DNA from 3 places in the Lysinibacillus sp. CTST325 genome. Region 3 is predicted to be linked to each of the others. Evidence: predicted binding sites of a transcription regulator. Region 3 holds the regulator's gene; each other region holds the start of a gene.
What was found. Region 3 encodes LexA, which represses DNA repair genes until DNA is damaged. Its sites were predicted from a motif close to CGAACATATGTTCG; they were not measured.

Region 1: the regulator LexA is predicted to act here: its motif matches at 1,506-1,519, upstream of ACYQ73_RS14830 (RpnC/YadD family protein).
Region 2: the regulator LexA is predicted to act here: its motif matches at 2,159-2,172, upstream of uvrB (excinuclease ABC subunit UvrB).

Annotation. Positions count from the first base shown of each region.
Region 1 is NZ_BAAFHO010000005.1:296,374-300,644, reverse strand. It holds gene pepF (oligoendopeptidase F) at 1-1,395, opposite strand, end outside; gene ACYQ73_RS14830 (RpnC/YadD family protein) at 1,565-2,527, shown strand; gene ACYQ73_RS14825 (hypothetical protein) at 2,639-2,848, shown strand; gene ACYQ73_RS14820 (Dps family protein) at 3,083-3,526, shown strand; gene ACYQ73_RS14815 (general stress protein) at 3,745-4,092, shown strand; gene ACYQ73_RS14810 (DMT family transporter) at 4,227-4,271, opposite strand, start outside.
Region 2 is NZ_BAAFHO010000004.1:12,652-16,922, reverse strand. It holds one part of gene prfB (peptide chain release factor 2) at 1-886, shown strand, start outside; gene ACYQ73_RS11740 (competence protein ComK) at 956-1,465, opposite strand; gene ACYQ73_RS11735 (IDEAL domain-containing protein) at 1,691-1,933, shown strand; gene uvrB (excinuclease ABC subunit UvrB) at 2,247-4,226, shown strand; gene uvrA (excinuclease ABC subunit UvrA) at 4,234-4,271, shown strand, end outside.
Region 3 is NZ_BAAFHO010000001.1:429,467-433,737, forward strand. It holds gene ACYQ73_RS02225 (DJ-1/PfpI family protein) at 1-458, shown strand, start outside; gene ACYQ73_RS02230 (YneB family resolvase-like protein) at 705-1,382, opposite strand; gene yneA (cell division suppressor protein YneA) at 1,379-1,693, opposite strand; gene lexA (transcriptional repressor LexA) at 1,856-2,473, shown strand; gene ACYQ73_RS02245 (gamma-glutamyl-gamma-aminobutyrate hydrolase family protein) at 2,671-3,393, opposite strand; gene ACYQ73_RS02250 (prepilin peptidase) at 3,489-4,241, opposite strand.

The DNA of each region.
Region 1 (4,271 bases), on a different contig from region 3:
CTGATAAGCTGCCTCTAGTAAGTGTGTGACGAAGTTATGATAATACGTTTTGGATACAATATTTGAAATTACCCAACGTTTGAAGCGAAGATCATCGTTATGGGTTAATAAATAATTAGCTAGTAGCATTTCATTCATTGTTGATGGTGCCTCGATAAAGTATAACGAAGGACGACTGTTAAAATAGGATTGATGGGCATGTGCATTCACAAAATGACCTGCGTGCCCAAGCTCATGAATTAAAGTGAATACCTCATTCATACGTTCATTCCAAGACATTAAAATATACGGATGACTACCATATGGACTTGAACAGAATGCCCCAGTCGATTTTCCTTTGTTAGGTGCATAATCAATCCAGCGTTCGTTAAACGCCTTTTCGAGCATCTCTTTGTAACTTTCACCCATAACGTCTAATGCTTTTTCAACATATTCTTTTGCTTCAGCCATTGTTAATTTCGGATCATAGTCTGAATCAAGCGCAATCTTTAAATCAGCAAATGTCATTTTTTCAATGCCGTTTGCTTGTTGAATAAGCTTTGCGTAGCGGCGCATATGTGGAGCAAGCTCTTTCGTAATCAGATCTATTTGACGATTATAAAGCGTACGATCAACATCTTGATCAAATAATAAATAGTCAATGACAGAATCAAAACCTCGTAAATCAGCTATAGTTTTTTCCTGTTGAATGTGTGTATTATAAATTTTTGCAGTTGTGTGCTGATAATCGCGCAACTTATTCGAAAATGCTTGGAAAGCTGCACGGCGAACATTTGTATCAGCGTCAAACTCCCAATCATTTTCGTATAATACAAAACTAAGTGGATGTTTTTCGCCATTGGCCTCAAACTCTCCAAAATGCATATCTACAAGCTTTGTCGTATTGTACGTTTCATATGGTGCATCAAAAGTAGAACTAAATGCAGCTAATGCTTTTTCTACTTCTGGATGTAGCTGATGAGGCTTTTGTTTTAATAATTCTTCTATATAGACTTTATAATTAGGGCTTAATGTAGCAGCTTCTTCTAAAATAGACTCATCTAGTGCTAGTAATTCACTGCGTACAAAAGAAATTGTACTACTTATTTTTCCGACTGCTGTTCCATATTTTGCAGCACGCATTTGGGCTGCGTTATCTGTATGATCAGCTTGATTATTTAAACTTGCATAAGTACCAATAGGAATTATGCTTTCATATAGTACTTCATAAGCTGTTATAACATCAATTACCTTTTGAGCATCCGTAATTGTACCTTGATATGTGCTTTCGAAATTTTTTGCATCTTCCACAAGCTTCGCTAGAGCAGGTTCAAAATCCGCGTCATTTTCAAGTAAAACTGTTAAATCCCATGTTTGTTCTACTGGTACATCTTTTCGTAATGGCAATACCTCCATTAATTAACACCCCTTTTTAGTAAGTGATTCCATTATAACGAAACTATTTCGGAAAGTGAAATAATTATAGAAAATAGTTTCAATGTTCTTAAAAATATAACAATAGAGTAGAAACTTATGTTCGTAATAGCTATAATGGATTTAAAGTTAAAGGGGGGATGTAGTTATAATGCAGTTAGTTTGGGAGAAACCAGATGTGTATAAGCTTAGTCAAGTGAATCAAGATAATCTATGGAAGAAGTTGATTGCGGATTTGTTTGAAGATTTTTTGTTGTTCTTTTTGCCAGACTTACATGCAGAAGTGGATTTTTCTATGCAAGTGGAGTTTTTACAGCAAGAGCTTTTCAAAGAAATTATTGAACATCGTCAAGGGCGCAAGGTAGCTGATCAAATTGCGAAGGTTCATCTAAAGAGTGGGGCAGAGCAATGGATCCTTGTCCATACAGAGATACAAGCAGTAGATGAAGTGCATTTTGCGAAGCGAATGTTTGAGTATTTTTATCGTATCAGTGATCGTTATGGTAAGAAGATTGTGGCAATTGCCATTTTTACAGATACGAGTACCAAAAGCACGAATCAGTATCATGAAAAGTATTATGGTACAGAAATAACTTATACATTTAACAAGTTTGTCGTGTCAGATTTTGATGAAGAAGAATTGAAAAAATCACCGAAGTTGTTTAGTAAAGCTTTACTAGCATCAATTTATTTAAATCAAACAAAAAACGAAATGAGCCATCGTAGTGCTTACAAAAGAGCATTACTAAGAGAAGTATGGTTATTAAGTAATGTTGAACGCACCGAGATACGTGCGCTTCTTTACTTTATTGATTATTTATTAAAGATACCAAAATCTATGTCTGAGCAGCTTTTAAGAGATGTAAAAGACGAAATTAAAGGGGAGGAAGAAATTTTGCATCTAAATAAAGAAGATTTACCGCCGACACTTGCTGGAGTTTTGGAATTAGAAAGACAGGAAGGAATTGAACAAGGAATTGAACAAGGAATTGAACAAACCATTAAACAAATAATCAGTGGTTTGATTGAAACGGGTGCTGACGATGAGTGGATTGCAGAAGTTTCAAAGCTTCCGGTGACAAAGATAAAAGAAGTTCGTAAGGAACTAAAATAATTAAAAAGTATTAGATCTAAACACTAATGTTGATAAACAAATGAAACTACAAAAAATATGTTTGGGCAGCTTGGAAGAGATCTGAAAGGGAAAAGAGGGGAGGAAGAGATTTTGCATCTGACACTTGCTGGAGTTTTGGAATTAGAAAGACAGGAAGGAATTGAACAAGGAATTGAACAAGGAATTGAACAAGGAATTGAACAAACCATTAAACAAATAATCAGTGGTTTGATTGAAACGGGTGCGGACGATGAGTGGATTGCTGAGGTTTCAAAACTTCCAGTGACAAAAATAAAAGAAATTCGTAAGGAACTAAAGTAACCTAATTATAATGACAATCTCTTATTATGTTTGTTGTGATTTTTAAACGTCCAATTGATGTAATCCATCTGTTTTTTAGGACTGGCTATGTAGCGGAAAATGTTTTGGTTTTGTATTTTTTTGTATCTACAGATGACCTTAGAATTTTTTTCAATGAAAAAATGTGTGTATAGCAAGCATACTTTGCAACGCATACTAATGGCTAGAACAAACTGGCACATTGGAGGAGAAATAATGTCACAAAACTTAAACAAACAATTGAATAAACTTGTCGCTACATGGTCTGTACTTTATACGAAATTGCACAATTATCATTGGTATGTGACGGGGAATGCTTTCTTTACACTACATGCAAAATTTGAAGAATTATATAATGAAACAACGTTAAATCTAGATGAAATTGCAGAACGTATTCTTTCGAAAGATGGAAAACCAGTTGCTACGTTAAAAGAACATCTTGAGCTGTCCTTTGTAGAGGAAGCAAAAGGGAATGAGACGACAGAGGAAATGGTGGCTACAACCATTGCCGATTTCCAAACACTTATGAAAGCTTTAAATTCAACAATGGAGCTTGCGGCAGAAGAAGGGGACGATCGAACAGAGGATATACTAAATGCTATGTATCAGTCCCTAGAAAAGCATACATGGATGCTGAAAGCCTTCCTCGGACATCAATAACCACAATTAAATGATAGGCGATGGGATTTCTTAATTCACTTCCGTTGCCTATTTTTTGATATTTCATGTAAGTTTAAGAGCAATGTTTCAAAAGGTGAAGATGTATCACAAAGATACTACAAATATTACAGTTCGTTAAAAGAATAGGTAAAAAGGTTTTTTTCTGGAATAGGAAGGGTATATACCAAGTAAGCCATACAAATTAGGAGGAATTGAGCATGATAAATGAACAAAACCCAAAAATTGAAGTGGCCCATACAAGGGAAGAAATGCTTCATATTTTAGAAAGTATGCGATTAGATGCATATCATATAGAGGATATTTACGTTATTGCAAAGGATCCAAGTAAATTTGAAGGTGTAAAATGGGATGCAAATGTTAAAACACAGGAGGTTGGGAATTGGGTTGATCAAATTAAGTCTTGGTTTACCGGTGAATCGGCTGTAAAAGAAGGATTTAAGCGATTTGATCTTACAGAAGGTCAAACAGCTTACTATGCTCATCTCGTTGAACAGGGTGTCATCGTATTATTTGCTGAGCATTCAACTGAACCTATGACGACATAATGTATAGTAAGATGATTGGGTTATTCGTATTGATTCACGTATGACAGGGAGAGTTTCCTTTTGAACAATAAGTAAGTTATAAAATAAACAGAGTGAGTGCACATGCATCACTCTGTTTATTTGTGTTGTAAGAATTAATTTATAGCTTTTTCATGTTCATGTTTTTTAATAAAGCGTAA
Region 2 (4,271 bases), on a different contig from region 3:
ATTGGAAACATATGAGAATCTAGATATGACGCTAGAGCTATTGCGCGAAGAGCCTGATGAAGAATTGCAGGAGGAGCTTGGCAATGAATTAGTAGAATTCCAGCAAAAAATGGGCGATTTTGAGCTGCAATTACTATTAAGCGGTCCATACGATCAAAATAATGCAATTTTAGAGCTGCATCCAGGAGCAGGTGGTACGGAATCTCAGGATTGGGGCTCAATGCTGCTTCGTATGTACACGCGCTGGGCGGAAAAACGTGGCTTTAAAGTCGAGACAGTTGATTACCTTCCAGGCGATGAAGCTGGGATTAAATCTGTTACATTGTCCATTAAGGGTCATAATGCTTACGGCTATTTGCAAGCAGAAAAAGGTGTCCATCGTTTAGTACGTATTTCACCATTTGACTCTTCGGGTCGTCGTCATACATCGTTCGTTTCTTGTGATGTTATGCCTGAATTCGATGACAATATTGAAATTGATATTCGTACAGAGGATTTAAAAATTGATACGTATCGTGCAACAGGTGCAGGTGGTCAGCACATTAATACGACAGATTCAGCTGTTCGTATTACGCACACTCCAACTGGTACAGTCGTACAATGTCAGGCAGAACGTTCACAAATTAAAAACCGTGAAAAAGCCATGACGATGTTAAAAGGGAAACTCTATCAATTAGAGATCGAAAAGCAGCAGGCACAGCTAGATGAAATCCGTGGTGAACAGAAGGAAATCGGCTGGGGCTCACAAATTCGTTCATATGTATTCCATCCATATTCAATGGTAAAGGATCATCGTACAAATGAAGAAACAGGTAATGTAGGTGCGGTGATGGATGGTGATGTAGATCCATTCATTAATGCATATTTACGTTCGAAAATCGGGTAATGAAAGCCCCTCAGAGGCACATGGAAATTGTGCTTTTGAGGGGTTTTTTAGTTTGATAGGTCATTCAAATTAAAAAGGGGGATGATACGGAGTGTCTTGGCTAATCTCCTTACGTTCATTCATGTAATGTTTATAGAGCATCGATGCATTGACAAATTGCTTGCTAATCGAAGCATATTGAATAGGAAGTTCAATCTGTTGATCATTTTTCAGTGTAACGATACAGCCTATTTTACTCGGTACAATATTCGAAATGGCGTGAAGTCCAATCCAAATATTGTGGTTAGAGTTTGGAGAATACGTTGGTAGAAAAATACAAGGATAACCATAATCATAAGCAACAACGATTGGAAGCTTATGTTGATTGCCAAAAAAGCGTTTGGCGGATTGTCTTGCTGCTTCATAGGTTGTTCCTAGTGAAATACAAGATTTTCGTAATATATGCATTGGTTTCCGTGTGACGATAATTTCATTATGCTTATCAATTACCCGTGTGAAAATTTTAGAGTCATACTGCATTGGCTGAAGTAAATAGGTGTTGAAAGACATTAAATATCCATTGATGTAGTTTGCTGACATCTATGTAAACCTCCTTTTTCTATTTGTTATTGAAGTGTAGAACATAAAATTAAATTCTGAAAATATAGATAAAGGGAGAAAATCATTGATATATCAAGCGATTGTATAGAGAAATTGCTTGAAATTGCACGAGATTAATAGTAAATCGAAGTGATTTTCAGTTCTTATGCATTGCATTTTAATTTCAATTTTCTTATAATTTAGAAAAGGATCGAGGTGAGATCGTTGGATAAATATTATTCGTATACAGATTTTCTAAAAGCCGTTGGTCAGTCAAAGAAAGTTGATGAGGCAGAGAAATTATTAAACGAGATTTATTTAGATTTATTTTTAAATCATATCCAGCGTATGCATCGTGAAGAGCAGCTCATGGTTCTGATAGATAGAGCACTCGATGAAAAAGATGAAAAGGCATTTCATCTATACGCAGCCGAACTAGTAACTTTACATCAAGAAGCAAGTGAATAATATGACGAGCCCGCTCTCCGCTTATTGGAGGGCGGGATTTTTTTGCTATTTTCGTTCCAGTAGATCAGATCTACGGGAATCGAATCCCCTCTAAGGTAATGCATTTACATCGTCCTATCTCGATTAGCTAACATTTGGAAAGGGTAATCTATTTATAGATACGTTGTCATTAGTACGTACGTTCTATCGTAATCACCTTAAATATAGCAAACGGAAAAATTTTTACAAACATTCGTTCGTTAAATGTTCGAAATTTTAATAATGCTATGCTAAAATATATGTATCAAATTGGTAGGAAAGGACGGGGACATGTGTGCAAACATTTGATTTACAAGCGCCATATACGCCTAATGGAGATCAGCCACAGGCAATTGCGGAATTAGTGGAGGGTGTACGTGCAGGTAAACGTCATCAAACGTTGCTCGGTGCTACAGGAACAGGAAAAACGTTTACGATCTCTAATGTCATTAAACAGGTGAAAAAACCGACACTTATTATGGCACACAATAAAACACTAGCGGGTCAATTATATAGTGAGTTTAAAGAGTTCTTCCCTAATAATGCAGTTGAATACTTTGTCAGCTACTATGATTACTTTCAGCCAGAGGCATATGTACCGCAGACGGATACTTATATCGAGAAAGATTCAAGCATTAATGATGAAATTGATAAGTTGCGTCACTCGGCAACATCTGCATTATTCGAGCGTGATGATGTCATTATTATTGCATCCGTGTCCTGTATATATGGTCTAGGTTCTCCAGAAGAATATCGTGAAATGGTCGTATCGGTGCGTACTGGAATGGAAATTGAACGTAATCAGTTGCTTCGAAAACTGGTCGATGTACAGTATGAGCGTAATGATGTGAGTTTTACACGTGGGACGTTTCGGGTACGTGGCGATGTAGTGGAAATATTCCCAGCATCCCGTGACGAACAATGTATCCGCGTGGAATTTTTTGGGGACGAGATCGATCGGATACGCGAAGTGGATGCGTTAACTGGAGAAATACTAGCGGATCGTGATCATGTAGCTATTTTCCCGGCATCCCACTTCGTTACACGAGAAGAAAAAATGCGAAAAGCCATTGAAAATATTGAAAAAGAGTTGGAGGAGCGTTTAGCTCTTTTACGTGCAGAGGATAGATTATTGGAGGCACAGCGTTTAGAGCAACGTACTCGTTATGATTTAGAAATGATGAGTGAAATGGGCTTTTGCTCAGGTATCGAAAACTACTCGCGTCATTTAACATTGCGTGAAGCGGGAGCAACGCCATATACGCTACTTGATTATTTCCCTGATGATTTTTTACTTGTTGTCGATGAGAGTCACGTTACTTTGCCACAAGTTCGAGGGATGTATAACGGGGACCAAGCACGTAAAGGTGTGCTAGTTGAGCATGGATTCCGTCTGCCATCAGCACTAGATAACCGCCCTTTACGTTTTGAAGAATATGAGAAACATATACATCAAGCTATTTATGTATCAGCAACGCCTGGCCCGTATGAGCTTGAGCATTCTCCAGAAATGGTGCAGCAAATTATTCGACCAACAGGGCTCCTTGATCCACAAATTGAAGTACGTCCTATTGAAGGGCAAATTGATGATTTAATCGATGAGATTCAAGGTCGTATTGCTCGTGATGAACGAGTGCTCGTTACAACATTGACGAAAAAAATGTCAGAGGATTTATCAGCTTATTTGAAAGAAATGGGCTTAAAAGTGGAGTACTTGCATTCTGAGATTAAGACGCTAGAGCGAATTGAAATTATTCGCGAGCTGAGAAAAGGTACTTACGATGTTCTTATCGGCATTAACTTATTACGAGAAGGGCTAGATATTCCAGAGGTTTCTCTTGTGGCGATTTTAGATGCTGACAAGGAAGGGTTTTTACGTTCAGAGCGTTCATTAATCCAAACGATTGGACGTGCCGCTCGTAATGCTAATGGTCATGTCATTATGTACGCAGATAATATGACGGATTCGATGAAAAAGGCGATTGAGGAAACGAAGCGTCGTCGAGCACTGCAAAAGGCGTATAACGAAGAGCATGGCATCACACCGAAAACGATTGTTAAGAAAATTCCTGATGTTATTCGTGCGACACAGGTGGCAGAGGAAGAAGAATCCTATGTAACGAAGGCAACAAAAGGTAAGAAGCTGACGAAGGCGGAAAGAGAGCAGTTACTTGCTACTCTAGAAGTAGAAATGAAGGAAGCAGCAAAAGCACTCGATTTCGAACGTGCTGCTGAGCTGCGCGATACAATATTTGAATTGAAGGTAGAAGGGTGAATGGCTTGTGAAAAATACTGAAATAGTCGTGCAAGGTGCACGAGC
Region 3 (4,271 bases):
ATAAACCCGTTATAACTGTTGGATTAAACAGTGAAAAAATTAAAGGGGAATCTGGGTTATCTTGTATAGCCGATACACAAATAAGTGAAGTTAATCTTGACGAAATTGATAGCTTAATATTACCAGGGTGTATGGATATAACTTTATTAATACATGAGCAAGAACTAATTAATTTTATTAGTCATGTGAATGCCAAAAAAGCTCTCATTGCCAGTATCTCTAGCAGTCCAACTCTTTTAGCAAAAGCTGGAGTATTAAAGAACATCAAATATACTGTAGGATTATCTCCGGAGGGTATGGAAAAGCTAGGTTTCTTTGATCTTAGTCATTTCTCTGAAGACCTAGTTGTACAAGATGGCAACATCATAACTGCAAGAGGTAGAGGTTTTATACAATTTGGCATTACTGTGGGTAAAGCCCTGCATCTCTCTTTTGATGAAAATTGGTACCGAGGATAATGAAATAGCGCTAATTAATAATAGATGATATAAGTTTTTTTCAACATTATGAATTTATGAGGAAGAGAGGTAGAAATCACTACTTCTCTTATTTTTTATTTTCGATTGAATCCTATCCGCCGCTATCGACGTTCTATCCATCATTTTGACGATCCTATCCATTACTTCGCCGTTTCTATTCGTCACATTAGGAGCTTAAAACCTTTAAAAAGTAAAAAATCAGCGGGACGATAAAACTCCCACTGATTAAAACGTCACTTTGTTTTGCTCGCTTTCCTCTTGATGTTCCCGATATCTCCTATGGACTGTAGCTTTGCTTACTTCAAAGCCTAGACCTCTAAGAGTCATAGCGATTTCCTCAAAGGTGAAGCCTCGATGACGTAGGTTGACAATTTCGTCTACAGGGACATCCTTACGTTCTTGACCATTTGGATTTCCACGGTTAGATAAATTGTTTTCAGGGCGATAGCCATTTTCAACGGCACGACGCATACCACGACGTATTTTAGCATTATGGATTCTGCGCTGGTACTCCTCAACGATTGCTAAAATTTCTAGAAGCATCGTATCCATTTCATTTAATTGTAAAGGTCCCTCGTCTCGCATAGAAAAAACATCAGTTTCAGTTTTCTGCAATAAATGCAATACTGCCATTCGAGCATTTCCACGCCCTAAGCGTGTTTCATCCTGCACAAATAATGCATTTATTTCTTTTTCTTTAATGAAATCGAGCATTTCTAGTAAACCTTCACGTTCCACATCATAGCCACTATGCTTGTCCTTAAAAACACGCTTGACTTCATAGCCCTGCTCTTTAGCATAGCGCATCAACTCCTCTTGCTGACGCTCTAACGAGGAACTTTGTGTCTCTTTTTCTGTACTCACACGGCAATAGACAACAGCCGATTGTTGATTCATTTTCATTTTTCGTTTCTCGCAATTTCAATTGAATTTATAGGATAGGATTGGTCACCCACTACTGGAATCACTAGGGATTTACCTGCAATAATTTGTACGTTCGATAATTCATTTTCTGTTTTCACAAGCTTAATCCATTCATCCGTTTTCATTTTACCACGGTATTGATCGGCTAACGACCATAAGCTATCACCATGAGCGATTTCAATTTCTGTGTACGTTACATCGCCTGGGTCTGTTATAAAAAGGTATGCTGCAAAAAGTAGACAAGCTCCTAATAAAATTGTAATATGTGGATTTTTCTTTAACCAGTTCATGTTTAAAACCCCTTTTCTAGAATGTTTGTTCGGAATATATGTTCTCATATTAATACGAACAAACGTTTTTGTCAAACACTTTTCGAACCTATGTTTGCTTAAGTGTTCGCATTCTGTTATACTATTAATAAGTAAAATGATTAAAAAAAGAGGTGAGCAATTATGAAAAAAGTTTCGAAAAGACAAGAGGCCATATTAGAATTCATTAAAGAAGAAGTACGAACAAAAGGGTATCCACCGTCTGTACGTGAGATTGGTGAGGCAGTTGGACTTGCTTCAAGCTCAACAGTTCATGGGCATTTAGCTCGTTTAGAGCAAAAGGGCTTAATTCGACGCGATCCAACTAAACCACGCGCTATTGAAATTCTAGAGCCAGAGGATTCTATTCAAAAGCAACAAGTTATACATGTCCCACTAGTTGGGAAGGTTACTGCGGGTTCTCCAATAACTGCTATTGAAAATATCGATGAGTATTTCCCACTACCAGATATTTATGGTACGAGTGAAGATCAATTATTTATGCTAGAAATTATGGGTGAATCAATGATTGAAGCTGGCATTTTAGACGGAGATTTAGTGATTGTTAAACAAAGATCAACTGCTGATAATGGTGATATTGTCGTAGCAATGACTGAAGAGGATGAAGCAACTGTAAAGCGTTTCTTCAAGGAAAAAAATCATTTTCGTTTACAGCCTGAAAACCCAACAATGGAGCCAATTATTGTAGAGCAAGTTTCTATTTTGGGACAAGTTGTAGGTCTTTATCGTCGTGTACATTAAAAGTATCTCAATATTAAAGTATATAAAGAGGATATTATGTTCACATATGAGCATATACCTCTTTTTCTTATGTTTTGAGTGTTATTTTATACACTAAAAAAGAACCCACTTTAAAATGGATTCCTTACACCTAACAATGTATTCAAATTCACCAAGGTTTTCTTAGCCTTGGATAAAAAATTAACGCTTATAAAGTTTTACGCCTCTACTTTAAATTTCAAACTTGCCTTTACAAATGCTGCAAATAGATTCTTTGATACTTCATCTCCTGCAATGGCTAGCTCTTCAGGGTGCCATTGTACTGCTAGACAAAATGGTAAATCATCATGCACTACCGCTTCAACGATACCATCACTTGATTTTGCTACCACTTTCAACTTTTCTGCTACTACGTTTATTGCCTGATGATGAAATGAATTCACAGCAATTTTTTCTTCCTCAATAATCGTTTTTAATAATGTATCAGGTGTTAAATTAACATAATGTGTTGTAACACCTCGTGCTGCTTGTTGCACATGCTTTATTAATTTTTTACTATGATACTCACTTTCAATATCCTGATAGACTGTGCCTCCAAACGCAACATTTAGTATTTGAAGCCCTCGACAGATTCCGAGAATCGGCATTTTCCGAATATAGGCTGCATTAATTAAAGCAAGCTCCACTGAATCTCGTTCAGGATGAACCTTCCCTAATTTTGGTGTAGGTTCTGCGTCAAAGAGGAATGGATGTACATCATAGCCACCCGATTGTAATAATCCGTCCGTCAACGATAAAATTTGTGCTACATCCTCTTCAACGCCAATTGGAATTATAAGTGGAACTCCCCCTGCTTCAATTATACTTTTGCTATAAGCAGCATTTAATCTTGAGGACAAATCATCCTCCGCAAAAGCCGTTATACCGATAATTGGTTTCATCCTATCCCCTCCATGATCTTTATCTTGCATTAACTGCCTGTAAAAACCTAATTGGTGAAGACTATTAATCATTGAAAGAATCCATCACTGATTAATTACCAAAACCCAAGATACCAATTCATCAACGCATCCCCATAGAAATAGACAATAATAGCTGCTAGAGCAATAGAAGGTCCGAATGGTATAGGTGTTTCCCTTCCCTGTCCGCGTACCTTTAATATAACTATGCCAACAATCATACCAATTACTGCCGCTACAAATAGCGTCAGAATTGTATGTATTGTCCCGAGTACGAGACCAAGTAAAAAGAATAATTTAATATCGCCACCACCCATTCCACCTCTTGATAGAACAGCTATACAATATAATATGCCAAAACCTACGACAGCACCAACTATACTATCCCACCACGGAGACAAAGGAGCTAGCACGCGTCCAAAAACTAGTAATGGTAAAAAGAATAATAGCACCTTATCGGGAATAAGCATATACGCAAAATCCGACACAACAATAATGACTAATAATGAAATTAATAATAGCGCTACAAAAAATTCTGCATTAAAGCCTAATTTCCAATAAGCAAAAGCAACTAATAGGCCTGCTATAAGTTCCATCAGTGGATAAATCCAAGAAATTTTTTGCCCACAGCTACGGCATTTTCCACCTAAAAATAAATAAGACAAAACAGGCACCAAATCAAGCGCCGTCAACTGTCTCTTACAAGAAGTGCAATGCGAGGGTGGACGCACAATGGACTCCTTCATAGGTACACGTAAGCCAACTACATTAAAAAATGAACCAAGAACGAGCCCAAATAATAAAACTGTAATTGTATAAGCAATTTCCATTTTATGTCCTCCTATACTAATAGACGCCCA